2 regions of the Clostridium pabulibutyricum genome follow, and region 2 is predicted to be linked to the other one. Evidence: riboswitches for the same ligand, from Rfam matches in the RefSeq annotation. Region 2 holds a riboswitch; the other holds the start of a gene.

Region 1 (7,954 bases), on a different contig from region 2:
CTTTATGGAAATAGATCAATTGCATATGTTAGAGACAATAAAGTAAAATTGAGTAAAACATTCTTTGGTATATTTTTACTAAAAATAATTACCGTTTTAATTTCTTACTTGGTATTTGTAATATTTATAAAAGTTACTAACAGTCAATATAAGACAATATTTATATTTCAATCTGTATTTATAATATCTGCAGCAGTAGATATTTCATGGCTTTTTATGGGATTGGAGGATTTTCAAAAAACTGTTACTAGAAACCTTATAGTTAAAATTGTAAGTGTAGCGTTTATTTTCTTATTCGTAAAGACTCGTTCAGATTTGTGGAAATATGTTCTTATTCTTGGATGTTCAGAATTATTTGGACAGCTTACATTGTGGTTCTATGTTCCTAAAGTTGTAATTAGAGTTAAAATAAATTTTTTTGATGTAAAGAGACACTTAGTGCCATCTATTAATTTGTTTATTCCTCAGATTGCAACTCAGATTTATTTGGTGTTGAATAAAACTATGCTTGGATATATTTCAAACACAAATGAAGTTGGATATTTTGATATGTCAGATAAAATAACAAAAATGACACTTGCAGTAGTTACTGCAATGGGAGTTGTAATGCTTCCAAGAGTTGCTAATACATTCGCAAAAGGAGATATGAAAAAAGTTAAAGAATACTTGTTCAAGTCCTTTGATTTTGCTTCATATTTATCAATACCTATGATGTTTGGACTAGCCGGTATTGCAACTCAATTTACACCTTGGTTTTTTGGAAATGGATTTAGCAAAACAGGGACTTTGATTTGTGTTATAAGTCCTATAATAGTATTTATTGCATGGAGCAATGTTTTGGGAGTTCAGTATATGATGCCGGTTGGAAAGATAAAGCAGTTTACAATATCTGTGACTACAGGTGCAGTGGTTAATTTAATATTTAATATAATTTTGATAAGATATTTTCAATCACTTGGAACTGCAATAGCCACGGTAGTTGCAGAGTTTTCTGTTACAGCAGTACAATTTTATATGATAAGAAAAGATATTCAATTTAAAGAGATGTTTACAGATACATGGAAATATTTGGTCGCAGGTATTATTATGTTTGGTGAAGTGAAATTTATAGGCAATACCATTGGCGTTGCTTTTAGAACTACAATGATTCAGATCCTTTTAGGTGGGTTAACTTATATAATTATGCTTTTGCTATTTAAATCTAGTATGAATAGAAAGATTATTGATATTGTACTGAAAAAAGTTAAGCTTGTTAAGTAACAGCAATTTTATTATAAGGGGGAATAGTAATGAATTCAAGGGGAATAGATTATACGAAAGGTGAGGTGTATGTATGGAAATATTTAGAAGAGAGTGATTTGTCTGATTCAACTGTGAGAAGTTGTTTGAGATTGTGTAGGAGATATGAGGACTACAAAAATCTTAGATAATTAAAATAAATTATATTATTGGTTGAAAGGAGTTGAATACAAATGAAAACATACTTAGTTACGGGAGGTGCGGGTTTCATAGGCTCAAACCTCATCCATTACATGCTTAATAAGTATAGTGACATAAAAATAATAAACTATGACAAGCTTACCTATGCTGGTAATCTTGAAAATCTTTCAGACATATCGGGTAATTCAAATTACATATTTGTTCAGGGTGACATATGCGATAAGGCCAAGCTATTTTCTATATTTGAAGAATATGACATAGATTATGTTGTAAACTTTGCAGCAGAATCTCATGTGGACAGGAGCATAAAAAATCCCGAAATATTTGTACAGACCAATGTACTTGGAACAGTGTCACTTCTTGATACTGCGAAGCATTTTTGGCAGCAGGGTGATAGTTTTAAACCTGGCAAAAAGTACCTTCAAGTTTCAACAGACGAAGTTTATGGCTCTCTTGGAAAAGAGGGATACTTTACGGAAAAAACACCTCTTGATTCCCACAGTCCTTACTCATCCAGCAAGGCATCTGCAGATCTTATGGTAAAGGCATATCACGATACCTACAAAATGCCGATAAACATCACAAGGTGTTCAAACAATTATGGACCTTGTCAATTCCCTGAAAAATTAATTCCGCTTGTTATAAATAACTGCATGGAGAAGAGGGATATACCTCTTTACGGTGATGGAATGAACATAAGAGACTGGCTTTATGTTGAGGATCACTGCAAGGCGATAGACATGGTACTTGAACGTGGAAAAGCTGGAGAAGTGTACAATATAGGCGGACATAACGAGAGAACTAACCTTCATATTCTAAAAACTATAATTTCGTATATACAGGAAAATGTTGACTCAAGTGTTTCGGAGACTCTCATAAAACATGTGGAAGACAGAAAGGGACATGACAGGAGATATGGAATAGATCCTGAAAAGATAAGGTGTGATCTTGGATGGTATCCGGAAACAAAATTTGAAGTAGGCATAGTAAAAACTATAAAGTGGTATCTTGATAACAAAAAATGGATGGACAGTGTTACTTCAGGCCAGTACAAAAATTATTATAAAAACATGTATGACAAAAGATAGCAGAGAGGAGGAATTTTTATATGCGTAAAGGAATTATACTTGCAGGTGGTTCTGGAACAAGGCTTTATCCTATGACAAAGTCTGTGTCCAAGCAGATACTTCCGGTATATGACAAGCCTATGGTGTATTATCCTCTTTCTGTTTTGATGCTTGCAGGAATAAGGGATATACTTATAATATCAACACCGCGCGATTTGGACTCTTTCAGAGAACTCTTCAGAGACGGCAGTCAGCTGGGACTTAGGTTCAGCTATGAAGTTCAGGAGGAGCCGAGAGGACTTGCAGATGCTTTTATAGTTGGAGAGAAATTCATTGGAAATGACGATGTTTCTCTCGTTCTTGGAGATAATGTGTTTTATGGTTATGGATTTTCTGAAAGGCTTGAGACAGCGTCAAAGAGAAATGGGATATCGACTATTTTCGGATATCATGTAAGCAATCCAAAAGACTTTGGGGTTGTAGAATTTGATGCGGATTTTAATGTAATTTCAATCCAAGAAAAACCCGCTGTTCCAAAGTCTGATTATGCCGTTCCCGGACTTTATTTTTACGACAATGATGTCGTTGAAATTGCAAAATCAATAAAACCTTCAAAAAGGGGAGAAATTGAGATCACAGACATAAACAATGAATATTTAAAACAGGAAAGGCTGAAGGTTGAACTTTTTGGAAGGGGCATGGCATGGCTTGATACCGGTACGCCTTCGGGACTTTTAAGTGCGGCAAATTTTGTTGAGGCGGTACAGACAAGACAGGGACTTTATGTTTCGTGTATAGAGGAAATTGCATACAGAAAAGGGTATATAGATGAGAAACAGCTTTTAAAGCTTGCAGAACCACTTAAGAAAGTTGATTATGGAAAATATCTTTTAGGTCTTTTGAAGTTAAAATAACTTTTTACGGAGATGATTTAAAATGAGAATAATTGTTACAGGTGCAGGGGGACAGCTGGCATCCGAGATTTCTTCCATTTTGAAGGATGGAAAATCTGAAATTGGGAAAATAGACGGGATTTATTCCAACTCAAGTATAGAATTTTTTTCAAGAGATGAACTTGATATATCCAGGTATAATGATGTTATGAATTACATTGTCGGATTAAAACCGGATGTAATAATAAATTGTGCAGCCTATACAAATGTAGATGGCTGTGAGGAGAATCAAGATAAGGCGTTTTCTGTAAATTCTGTTGGGCCTAGAAATCTTGCACTGGCGGCAAAAAAAACGGGTGCAAAACTTATGCACATATCCACAGACTATGTGTTCAGTGGAAAAGGAAGTGTTCCGTTTAGGGAATATGATATCCCGAGTCCATCAAGTGTTTACGGAAAAACAAAACTTCTTGGCGAAAGTTATATACGTGAAAACACAGAAAGATATTTTATAGTAAGAACATCCTGGCTTTACGGAAAATACGGAAAGAATTTTGTGTATACGATTCTTAAAGCCGCAAAGGAGCGAGGACATCTTGATGTAGTAAATGACCAGAGGGGAAATCCAACAAATGCAAATGATCTTGGACATCATATTCTTAAAATGCTGCTTACGGATGAATATGGAGTATATCACTGTACTGGAAAAGGCGAGTGCAGCTGGTATGATTTTGCGTCGAAGATTGTGGAGTATGCAAAAATAAACTGCAGTGTGTCTCCAATGACCTCGAACAAGCTTGAAAGAAAGGCAAAACGGCCTGAATATTCATCCCTTGACAACATGATGCTTAGGTGTACTGTGGGAGATGAAATGAGAAACTGGGAGGATGCTCTTAAATCATTTATAGAGGGGATGAATTGATATGGGAAAATTTAAATTTCAAGGTACGGATATTGAAGGTGTATATATAATAGAAATAGGTGTTTTTGGAGACAATCGAGGTTATTTTATGGAAACATACAATTACAATGATTTTAAAGAAGCTGGACTTGATATGAAATTTGTTCAGGATAACCAGTCGAAGTCTTCAAAAGGAGTCCTAAGAGGGCTTCATTTTCAGAAAAAACATTCTCAGGGGAAACTTGTCCGTGTAGTAAAAGGAGAAGTTTTTGATGTGGCGGTAGATCTTAGAGTAAATTCAAAGACCTATGGAAAGTGGGTAGGGGTTACGCTTTCAGAAGAAAATAAAAAACAGTTTTATATACCGAAAGGTTTTGCCCATGGCTTTCTTGTACTTTCGGAAGAGGCAGAGTTTTGTTATAAATGTACTGATTTTTATCATCCTGAGGATGAAGGCGGACTTATCTGGAATGATCCCGATATTGCCATAAAATGGCCGCTGGAGAATATAGGCATGGAGAATATTATATTCTCGAAGAAGGATAAATTGTGGCCAGGATTGAATAAGTTGAATATATGAATTTTTGCAATCATTTCACCAAAAGTGAAGCTGCGACAATAGTAGAAAATATTATATATTAAGCCAAAATAAATTGTGATTAAATTTTCAGAATTCGAATATTCGGGATTTTATAAGCACTCAAACTGTGATATAATCATAATATATTTGTGGAAGCGAGGAACTATATAGTTATTTGGGCACTTTATATATAGTGAGCTAGTAGTGCAACCGACCAACTTTTAAAAGTTAGGTCGGTTTATTTTTTGCAGTTTATTTACTTGTCTATATAATTTTGAGGAAGTGATTTCTCGTGGTAAGTATAGTAATACCAACATTCAATGAACAAATAAATGTCATAAAGATTACAAATAGAATAAAGAAAGCATTTAAAGACACTGAAGACTATGAAGTTATATTTGTAGATGACAGTACGGACAACACGGTGGAATATCTTGATACTTTAAAAAAGACGAATCATAATGTAAAATATCTTCATAGACAAGATAAAAATGGACTTGCCTCAGCAGTTGTGTCGGGTATAGACATGAGCAGTGGTGAGATCATTGCAGTTATGGACTCGGATCTTCAGCATCCACCGGAACTTTTGCCTGATATGGTAAGATGTGTAGAAGAAGGCTGCGATATTGTAATTCCAAGCAGGCATCTTTTAGGTGGCGATGAATACGGTCTTGGCATTTTTAGGAAGATTGTTTCGCATACGGCGGCTCTTATAGGAAAATTGTTTTTGAAAGAACTCAGAGGCATAAGTGATCCTACAGGGGGATTTTTCGCCTTTAGAAAAAAGATAGTGAATAATGTGGAATTGAAGCCTGTCGGATGGAAGATACTTATGGAAATTCTTGTCCGCGGCAGATATGAAAGTGTTTTGGAAATACCTTATAAATTTGAAAAAAGGCAGTATGGAAAATCAAAGATGTCCTTTGCCGAACAGATCAATTATTTGAAACATATTTTTAACTTGGTAAGGTATAGTCCCGAAGACAGAAGGATATTCATTTTTGCCATGGTAGGTATTGCAGGAGTATTTGTCAACATGATATTTTACAATATTTTTGTATTTCATGGTGTATCTGTAGAAATTTCAGGTACGGTTTCAGCTTTTATTGCCATGATTGGAAATTTTATTTTGAACAGAAATATTACATGGAAAGATAAAAAGACGGTAAGATTGTTTTCCGAGGCCTTTAAATTTATTGTTGTTTCACTTTGCGGAATAATTATAAACATAGTTATATTGAGTTGTTTACACTACAGACTCGGAATTAATTATAATATTGCAAATTTGACGGGCATTTTTGGTGCGGTGTTCTGGAATTACAACCTTAACAGACTATGGACGTGGAAAAAATAATTCAAGGAGATTTTAAGCTATGGCAAAGAGTTATAACAAGCCTGAATTCTCAAAATTACCACTTAAGAATTCGATTTATGTATTTTTAATAGTATTTGTACTTGAATTTGCAGGAGGAATTTATCTTGGATATTTTAAGGGCATACTTTTAAATGATGCATTCAGCAGGACGGCCAATGCTTTCTATGTGCTGTATGTGAAACCCTTGAGGCTTGCATCTGTTGGATTTGTATGGAATCCTCTTCCGAGCATAATGCAGCTCCCGCTTGTTGAAATGTCCAAACTTTGGAGGCCAATTGTGTCTTCAGGCATTTCAAGTTCTTTTGTAACGGCAGTTTCTGCGGCTTTTGGCGCTGTCATACTTTTAAAGGCATTTGTACATTTGGGTGTTGAAAGAAAATATTATATTCCTTTGACAGTTTTGTATGCTGCAAATCCGTTTATATTTTTTTATGGAATGAATGGCATGAGCGAAGAGGTATTCTTTATATTTGTGATATATGCTGTGACGAACCTTACCTTCTGGATGAAGGAGGGGAAGCCCGAATACATTGTAAAGATAGCCTTTTCACTTACTCTTGCCTTCTTTTGCAGGTATGAGGCAATACCATTTGCAGCAGGGATAGGACTTGCGGTACTTGTGAATATATTTTTGAATAAAAACGAAAAGAAGTTTGTGCCGGAAAACATAAAACATGAAAGATATTATTATGCGGAAGGGACTGCAATAGTACTGTATGCTCCTTTGATATACGGCATACTCATATGGGTGTTTTTGAACTGGACAATAACTGGAAATCCGCTCTATTTTTTGAATTCCAGCTATTCCAATGAAGCCCAAAGTCAGCTTACAAGGCCAGTTGGTTCGCTTTTTGCAATATTGAAGTATGTATTTGTAAGGTCTCTTCCTTTCCTGCCGCTTTTCTTTGGTGTTGTAGTTGAAAGATTTGCTACAAGAAGGCTTTTAAAAAGTGATTTTTTTATGTTGTGTGCAATTGCTGCATCACTTATATCTTTTCATTTTTTGATGCTTGTTAAAGGAAGTTCTTATGGATGGCTCAGGTTTTTTTCATATGTGCTTCCAATAACTGCAGCATGGATTCCATATGAGATTTCCGATGCAAAAGAGGTGTTTAGACGTGATGTATCATTGATTTTGGTTGTGGCACTTCTTGTATCCGGTATATTTACAGCAAAGGCTCTTTCAGATCCTGTTCTTGCAGTGGAAGAACAGACTGCTGTAGTGAGCAGCAGGTATTTGGACATTTCCAAAACTATAAATGATGAACTTTCCGATAATAGAGTAATGATGGATTCTTTTGTTACGTCTTCAATTATTTTAAACGTGAAAAATACGGATAACCTTATAATAAGCAACAGTTTATATTTTAATACATATATTAAGGACCCGGCAAAGTACAATATACAATATATAATCGTGCCTGATCCAAATTCGGGTGTGGGGTCTCTTGACGCATTCAATGTAAGGTATCCGGATTTGTATAAAAATGGTGCAGAATGGTGCACTTTGTACAAAGAATTTGATGGATACAAGATATTCAAGGTTATAGATTAGGGGGTGCTGCAGGTGTTAGAAGAAAAAAATACTGACAAAATTGGAAACAGACTTCTTAATATGGGCTATATAACTGTGGATCAATTAAAACTTGCACTGGATTATCAGAAAGAGCACGGGGGGCTCATGGGAGAGGTGCTTGT
Region 2 (7,954 bases):
AATAGTGGTAGTTAATTTTTATAAAACCAAATAGTTGGGAGGAATATAGTATGCCTTTATTTATAGTAGGACTAGGCGTAGTGTTCTTAATCGTATTAATTTCTAAGTTTAAACTGAATACATTTCTTTCATTGTTGATTGTTTCATTTGTTGTGGCATTGGGGCTTGGAATGCCACTTGGAAAAGTTGTTTCAAGTATTGAAAGTGGTATGGGAAGTACACTTGGACATATAGCTCTGATATTTGGACTTGGAGCCATGCTTGGAAGACTTGTTGCAGATTCTGGTGGAGCGCATAGAATTGCCATGACTTTGATTAACAAGTTTGGAGTAAAAAAGATTCAGCTGGCTGTTATAGTTGCATCATTTGTTGTTGGAATAGCAATGTTCTTTGAGGTAGGATTGGTTTTACTTCTTCCAATTATATTCTCGATTGCAAAAGAATTAAAGATATCTCCAATATATCTCGGTATTCCTATGCTTGCATCATTGCTTGTAACTCATTGTTTTTTACCACCGCATCCAGGTCCTACAGTAATAGCAGGTGCATATGGTGCAGATATTGGAACGGTTTTAGTGTATGGTATTTTGATAGCAATACCAACAGTTATTATATCAGGCCTTTTATTTACTAAGATAGACAAAAAGATTATACCAAGTGCTTTTGAAAAAGATGCTGAATCAGGTGATTTCATTGGTGATCAAAAAACATTCAAATTGGAGGATACACCTGGATTTGGAGTTAGTTTATTGACTGCAATGTTTCCGGTAATTTTGATGATGATTTCTACTGTAATTTCAATGGCTCAAAAGATGGCTGGTGTCAAAGACAATTCATTTTTCGAAATTGTAAGTTTTATAGGAAATCCTGATACAGCAATGCTAATTTCTTTGATAGTTGCAATTTATACTATGGGAATAAGGAGAAAGATTCCTGTAAAACAGGTTGGAGATACATGTGCAGCTGCAGCCGCATCAATAGGAATGATGATTTTGATTATAGGCGGAGGCGGAGCTTTTAAAGAAGTTCTCATAGATGCAGGGGTAGGAAAGTATATAGCTTCATTGTTTAATGGAAGTTCGGTATCACCTTTACTTCTTGCATGGACAGTTGCTGCAATTTTGCGTATTGCATTAGGATCAGCTACAGTTGCGGCACTTTCAACGTCGGGACTTGTTATTCCGATGCTTGCAAGTTATGGTGATGTTAATCTCGCTTTAGTAACACTTGCAACAGGTTGTGGAAGCGCTATTGCATCTCATGTAAATGATGCAAGTTTCTGGATAGTTAAGGAGTATTTTGGATTTAGCATGAAGGAAACTTTTTCGACATGGACATTAATGTCTACAGTTTTATCTGTAGTAGGATTAATATTTATACTGATATTAAACATATTTATATAAATATGACTATATAATTCATAAATAGGGGATTGAAATCATTGTATTTTCAATTCCCTATTTATTATGTAATTTGCGTAATTTTGTGAGGAAAAATGTAGAAATAAATCTTAAAAATTTAATATTTTAAGAGAAAAATGGAAATATTGCATTGAATTTTATAAAAATTGGGTGTAATATAACTTATGTAAATATTTATAATAGCACACTTGCCGAAAGACAAGGTCGCAAAGCTATGGGTCTTAAGGAAATAGTTTTCCTATGATTGCCAGGTTGCTGAATTTGTTTGATTTTAAAGGATTATGTGTATTAGTGTCTATTATTTATCATAAATAATAGACACTTTTTTATTTTATAGGTAAGAGTTATCAATAGTTATTTTGGGGAAATTAATGAATACTGCAAACTAATTGATAATGAATGTTATGTGAATATTAAGTTGTACAAAATTATGTGGTGGAGGTATCAGATGGAAGGTAAAGAAAATTTTCAAGAAATGTTTAATAAAAAATCTCTAAAAGTAGTTCTAATAATTTATATGGTTTGTTGTGTTATGTCTTTTATGTGCTTTTCTGGTATGAAATTAATTGGCATAAATAATGAAATAACATTAAATTCATTGATTGTACTTGGAATACTTGTTGTTATTTATGGAGTTATATTTTATAAGTGTTACAAATGGGTAATCAATTCAGACAATAAAGATTCGAAAGCGTTAAATACTACCAAAGGTTTAATTCTTTTGATAACATACTTTCAGTATTTATATCTTAACTTTACTATGCATTTAAATTCTGTTTGGCTCATAGTTATATTTTTTGTTATACTTGGAGCACTGTTTTTTGACATTAAAATGGTAATAGGTTCAATAATATTAAGCTGTTTGTGTGTAGCTGTAGTATTTTTTCATAATCCATCCATACTTATGCGTGGCAAGATGGCAAGTGCGGAATTATATATGACCGTAGTTAGTATAGGTATTACCTTTGCACTTATTTATATAATGGTATATATGGCATCGAAATTGTTGGAATCAATTGCTAAGAAAGAGATTGAAATTAATAAAGAAAACGAAAAACTGCTTGGTATTTTTGATAAAATATCTGAAGTTTCCAATACGGTATTATCATCAAGCACGAATTTAAGTGCTGCAATTGAAGAACAAACAAGCTCTCTTGTTGAGGTTTCAGATGTAACAAGCCTTGCTTCACAAAATTCAGATGATATGCTTGATAAATCAAATAAAAATAAAAATATATTGGATATGTTGTTGAAAGCAAATGAAATTGTTGTTGATAAGGCAAGAGACAGTGAAAAGAAGATAAATGACATTATTCAAATTACAGATAAAAACCAGAAGTCATTGAATGATACAATTTCAATTATTTCCAATATAAAAGATGAAATAGCAGATACTTTTAAATCTACAAAGGATCTTGAGCAAAAATCAGCTGAGGTTGATGAAATATTAAAGTTAATTGGAGATATATCCGAGCAGACTAATCTTCTTGCTTTAAATGCTTCAATTGAAGCTGCAAGAGCAGGTGAATACGGTAAAGGTTTTGCTGTTGTAGCAGATGAAATCAGAAAACTTGCAGAAGGAACAAAACAGTCTCTTTTGCAAGCAAGCACAATAATAAACGAGTTAAAAAACAAGATTAATACAGTTCAAGATCAAATGAGTAATAACAATAAAGAATCTCAAACTGGAAATTACATTATAAATGAAACTGTTGGCAGGATAAATGATATGAATGTTCATTTGAAATCATTCAGCAGCAATATAATTGATATAAATGAAGCATCAAATACACTATTTTCGGAGACTAAAAATGCTGTACAATTTAATGAAGAAATATCAACTATAACTAAAAATACTATATCGCAATATGACACCATAGCAGGCACAATATCACAAAACGCTGCTGCCGGTGAGGAAATTGAGGCTAATGTAAATGAACTCAAAAATATTACAGAAGATTTAAATAAACTTATTCAGTAGATTGTGAACGGATATAATATATATTTGATTCGTGAAGTTTTCTAACTACTGTAGAATTTTGAAAGCACCATAAAGCCATGTAATTTAATGCTTTATGGTGCTTTTTATATTATTTGTTAGAATGAAAAACAATTGAGACTAGTCAAACGTTATAGTAAAAAATAAAAGGAAACGAAAAAAACTGTGATAATATAACTTATATAGGCAGAAAAAATAAGGTCTTAAAATATTTAATTAAATCAGGGAGTAAATATTATGTTTAATACTTTTTTAAATGTGGGTGGAATATTGAGTTTTTTACTGATAATTTTTGTTGCTGCATTTATTCATGGAGTGACAGGATTTGGATTTGGGATAATACTCATGTGTTTTTTGCCTAATTTGTTGGGATATCAAATGTCTGTTGGAATAAGCGCGCTGTTATCTCTGCTCATTAGTTTAGGAATTATGATAGGAATTAAAGGCAAATTGGATATAAGAAAAATTTTTATTACAACTATGTTTTTTATTATTTTTCAGATTATTGGTACAAATTTGCTCTTTAGTGTTGTCAATAACGTTTTAAGAATGTCTCTTGGAATAACATTGATATTTTTTGCATTATTATTTATATATATGGAGTATGGAAGACATAATATAAAATTTAGCAACATGAATAGTGCTATTATAGGCGGGATAAGTGGAATCACAGGCGGAATGTTGGGGATAGGAGGGCCGCCGGTTGTATTTTATTATCATAGCATATTTGAAGATAAAAATGATTATAACATAAATATGCAGGTAACATTTACTATTGTAAATATGATTTTGATAGGTCAGCATATATACCGTGGAAATATAACAGCTACAACTTTAGAGTTTTCTGCATTAGCATTAATAGTATTATTTTTATCTACATGGATAGGACTTAAGGCCTTTAAAAGAATATCAAAAAGCTTACTAACTAAGATTACAATAGGATTTTTATTTGTAGTAGGAATCATGAAATTTGTATCATAATTAAGTTGATAAACTATTAAAAACTTGCTTTAAACTACTGTTTTAAAGCAAGTTTTTAATTGCGCAACTCTCACGTTTCGTTATATTGAAGGGAATTTCGAGCTTAATAGGAATACTATGTCCACGTTCAATTCGATCGATTAATGTTTTACAGGCCATTTTTCCAAGCTGTTCTATTGGAATGTGAACAGTCGTAAGCATCGGCGAGACATATTGAGACATACTTATATCATCAATACTTATAATGGAAATGTCTTTTGGTACGCATATCCCATTTTCTTTAAGTGCTTTCAAAGCACCAATTGCAGTTATATCATTAGCACAAAGTATTGCAGTTGTATGTGTGTTATTATCTAAAAGTTTCTGAGCACCCTTATATCCGCCGTGAGTAGATAAATGAGTATTGATAATATTTTTGCTGTTGATAGAAAGGCTTAATTCTTTCATGGCATCCATGAAACCTTTAAAGCGAACTTCATTTTTAGTCTCACCAATGTAGCTTATATTGGTATGGAACAAAGAGGCTATATGTTTTACAGCTGCAATAGATGCCTTGTAACCGTCACAGATCACTTGATCATAATTGTAGGATAAATCAATACTGTTGAGTCCTGCAAAAACTACATTTTTATAATGCTTTTTTATAAAATTAGAAAGATTTAAATTAAATCGTCCAAGAATCAACACCCCGTCTACTTTAGTATTGGATATGGTGTTAAATGCATTTGATGTGTCCAAATCAAATGCTGAAAGCGTGTATCTAAGTACATAACCATGTTTAAAAGCCTCTCTTTCTATAGAACGTGACAGATCTAAAAAAAATGGCTCGTCTATGGCATCTCTTGATCTTGCAACTATACAGGCCATATTTTTATCGTTATTTCTGATAGTAGTATTATTGATTTTACCGAGTTTTAAATTACGTGCTGCAATATTTGGAGTATAGCCAGTTTCTCTTACGACAGACCATATTTTTTCCCGAACTTCTTCACTGGCTGCTTTTGTATCTTTACTGTTTATTACACGGGAAACGGTAGAAATTGATACACCTACACGTTCAGCGATATCCTTAAGTTTCATAAAAAACCTCCATATAGTCATAACATGATATTTAACGATTTTATTATAACATTAACATATACATATTATCAAACGTTTGAGTCAAATAGAGGCCAAATAGTAAAAAAAGTGTGCTAAATTATTTATATGATGATGTCGTCTTATAAATAATAGGAAAATTGGACTTGGTAATTTTGGATAATGGGGGGTGTAAATTTATGTACTTGTTATATTTTTTAGTTAGCCTTATTGCTTCGATTATTGGAGGAATATGTGGTATTGGTGGGGGAGTTATAATAAAACCTGTACTTGATGCCACAGGTACTATGAGTGTCACTAATATTAGTTTTTTGTCAGGATGTACAGTTCTGTCCATGTCTATTATCTCTGTATTAAAATCTCATAAAAATAATAAAACTATTGATGTAAGGACAAGTACTCTTTTAGCTGTTGGCGGCATTATAGGAGGAATACTTGGTAAATCTTTATTTGATATTCTTAAAACAATTTTTAATAACGAGAATTATCTTGGAGCAGTGCAGGCGGCCTTGTTAATAATTATTACAGCGGGAACACTTATATATAGTATATATTCTTATAAGATCAAAACTAAAAATTTGACTAATATTATGGTATGTTTGTTTATAGGATTGTTTTTGGGAATGGTATCTTCTTTTCTTGGTATAGGCGGTGGGCCTATAAATTTAACGGTACTCTTTTTTTTCTTTTCTATGGACATAAAAAAGGCAGCGGCAAATTCTTTGTATATTATAATGTTTTCACAGTTGGCTAGTTTGTTTCAGACAATTATTAATAAAAAGGTTCCTTCAGTAAGTCCCGTGGTTTTAGCTCTTATGGTAGCGGCTGGTGTTGTTGGTGGAATAATAGGAGGTAATGTAAATAAAAAGATTTCAGAACATGTAGTAGATAAGTTGTTTATAGGACTCATGATTGTAATTATTGGTATCAACATTTTTAACGTGATTAAATTTGTAATTGCATAACAAACGTTTGTGCAAAATACAGAGAAAACTATAGCGAATTTATGTTAGTATGTGGGTATAATGAAGAAAAGAATGTATCGGTAAAAAAAAGATTTATGAGAGGCAGGAGATAGATGTGCAGTACATATTTCTTAATTTGAAAAGATTTGATATTCCTAAAAATTTAGGTGGTGTAAATAGTATTTCAAAAATAAGAGAGTGGAGCGGATATATAGTTAAAAATACACAGGAAAAATTAAAAAAATATGATGAAAGTGAATTTGAGTTTGCAATGTTTTTTCCAGAGGCACATTTAATAGGTGCAAATGATGCAAAAACTGCGGGAAGTCCTGTTAAAATTGGATGTCAAAGTGTATTTAGGGATGATACTTCTGTTGGAGGAAATTTTGGTGCTTTTACTACAAGCCGTACAGCAAATTCTGTAAGGGCAATGGGATGTGAATATACCATTATAGGTCATTGTGAAGAGAGAAAAGATAAACTTGGTATTATGCAGGAAGCAGGAGTAAACGATACAGATGCAGTCAACCGTTTGCTCAATAAAGAAGTTAAATGTGCAATTGATTCAGGCTTGAAAGTATTATACTGCATTGGTGAAAGCTCAGATGAACAAAATGATTGGAAAAAAGTTTTAAGAGAACAGCTTAAAATTGGCCTTTTGGGAGTAGATTTATCACAAGTTGTTATTGCATATGAGCCGGTATGGGCGATTGGACCGGGAAAAACACCACCTTCAAAAGAATATATCCAAAAGATTGCAAACTTTGTTAAGGCGGAAACAAATGGATTGCCAGTTGTTTATGGCGGAGGATTAAAAGCTGACAATGCAAAAATGTTATCATCCATACCGGAAATTGATGGAGGACTGATAGCACTTACAAGATTTAGTGGTGAAATAGGATTTTATCCAGATGAATATTTGGAGATTATTGATATATATACTGGTTGTTAAAATGATTAAAAATATCAAGAGTGTTAAAAATAATGTATGTTTATAAAAAAATAGGAGGTAATATAACCTGTTGTGCTAGTTAAATTCACTAACATAATTTATAAATAGAAAAACTCCGGCAATTATGTTACCTTATCATTAAAAAATCACCAAAAATCTTAACAATAGGGGGAAAACATATATGCCAGAGTTCAAGAAAGATTATACTATAGAAATTGATAATCTTAAAGATTTTATTACTGTTACATTTGTAATAATTGATGACTTTTACCACAAAGTTACTCCAGCACATATTAAAAATCGCAGAAATATTGATAAAGCAATTATGAGCGACAGTGAAATAATTACTCTTTCACTGGTTGGTGAGCTTCTTTCTATTGATTCTGAGAAATCATGGCTCAGTTTTTGTACCAGAAATTTAAAAGATTTATTCCCTGAATTTTGTACAAGAACAAGATTCCACAGAACTAGAAAATCACTTTATAAGGTTATGGAGCAAATCCGTCAAGAAATAACATGGTTCCTCAGGTATACTTAT

The links. A riboswitch is a leader RNA that binds a small molecule or an ion and turns the genes downstream of it on or off. The one in region 2 is predicted to bind cyclic di-GMP.
Region 1: it holds a riboswitch for cyclic di-GMP, as region 2 does, so the genes downstream of both, AC4CVH_RS05655 (glycosyltransferase) here and AC4CVH_RS14205 (methyl-accepting chemotaxis protein) in region 2, are expected to answer to the same signal.

The regions. Positions count from the first base shown of each region.
Region 1 is NZ_JBZAYZ010000003.1:106,881-114,834, reverse strand. It holds gene AC4CVH_RS05685 (oligosaccharide flippase family protein) at 1-1,260, shown strand, start outside; gene AC4CVH_RS05680 (hypothetical protein) at 1,290-1,430, shown strand; gene rfbB (dTDP-glucose 4,6-dehydratase) at 1,473-2,528, shown strand; gene rfbA (glucose-1-phosphate thymidylyltransferase RfbA) at 2,549-3,421, shown strand; gene rfbD (dTDP-4-dehydrorhamnose reductase) at 3,444-4,322, shown strand; gene rfbC (dTDP-4-dehydrorhamnose 3,5-epimerase) at 4,324-4,881, shown strand; cyclic di-GMP riboswitch class II at 5,025-5,106, shown strand; gene AC4CVH_RS05655 (glycosyltransferase) at 5,174-6,235, shown strand; gene AC4CVH_RS05650 (hypothetical protein) at 6,255-7,811, shown strand; gene AC4CVH_RS05645 (cyclic di-GMP-binding domain-containing protein, MshE-related) at 7,824-7,954, shown strand, end outside.
Region 2 is NZ_JBZAYZ010000016.1:61,724-69,677, forward strand. It holds gene AC4CVH_RS14195 (YjhG/YagF family D-xylonate dehydratase) at 1-5, shown strand, start outside; gene AC4CVH_RS14200 (GntP family permease) at 51-1,403, shown strand; cyclic di-GMP riboswitch class I at 1,593-1,681, shown strand; gene AC4CVH_RS14205 (methyl-accepting chemotaxis protein) at 1,870-3,402, shown strand; gene AC4CVH_RS14210 (sulfite exporter TauE/SafE family protein) at 3,658-4,401, shown strand; gene AC4CVH_RS14215 (LacI family DNA-binding transcriptional regulator) at 4,444-5,481, opposite strand; gene AC4CVH_RS14220 (TSUP family transporter) at 5,679-6,464, shown strand; gene AC4CVH_RS14225 (triose-phosphate isomerase family protein) at 6,580-7,416, shown strand; gene AC4CVH_RS14230 (IS982 family transposase) at 7,598-7,954, shown strand, end outside.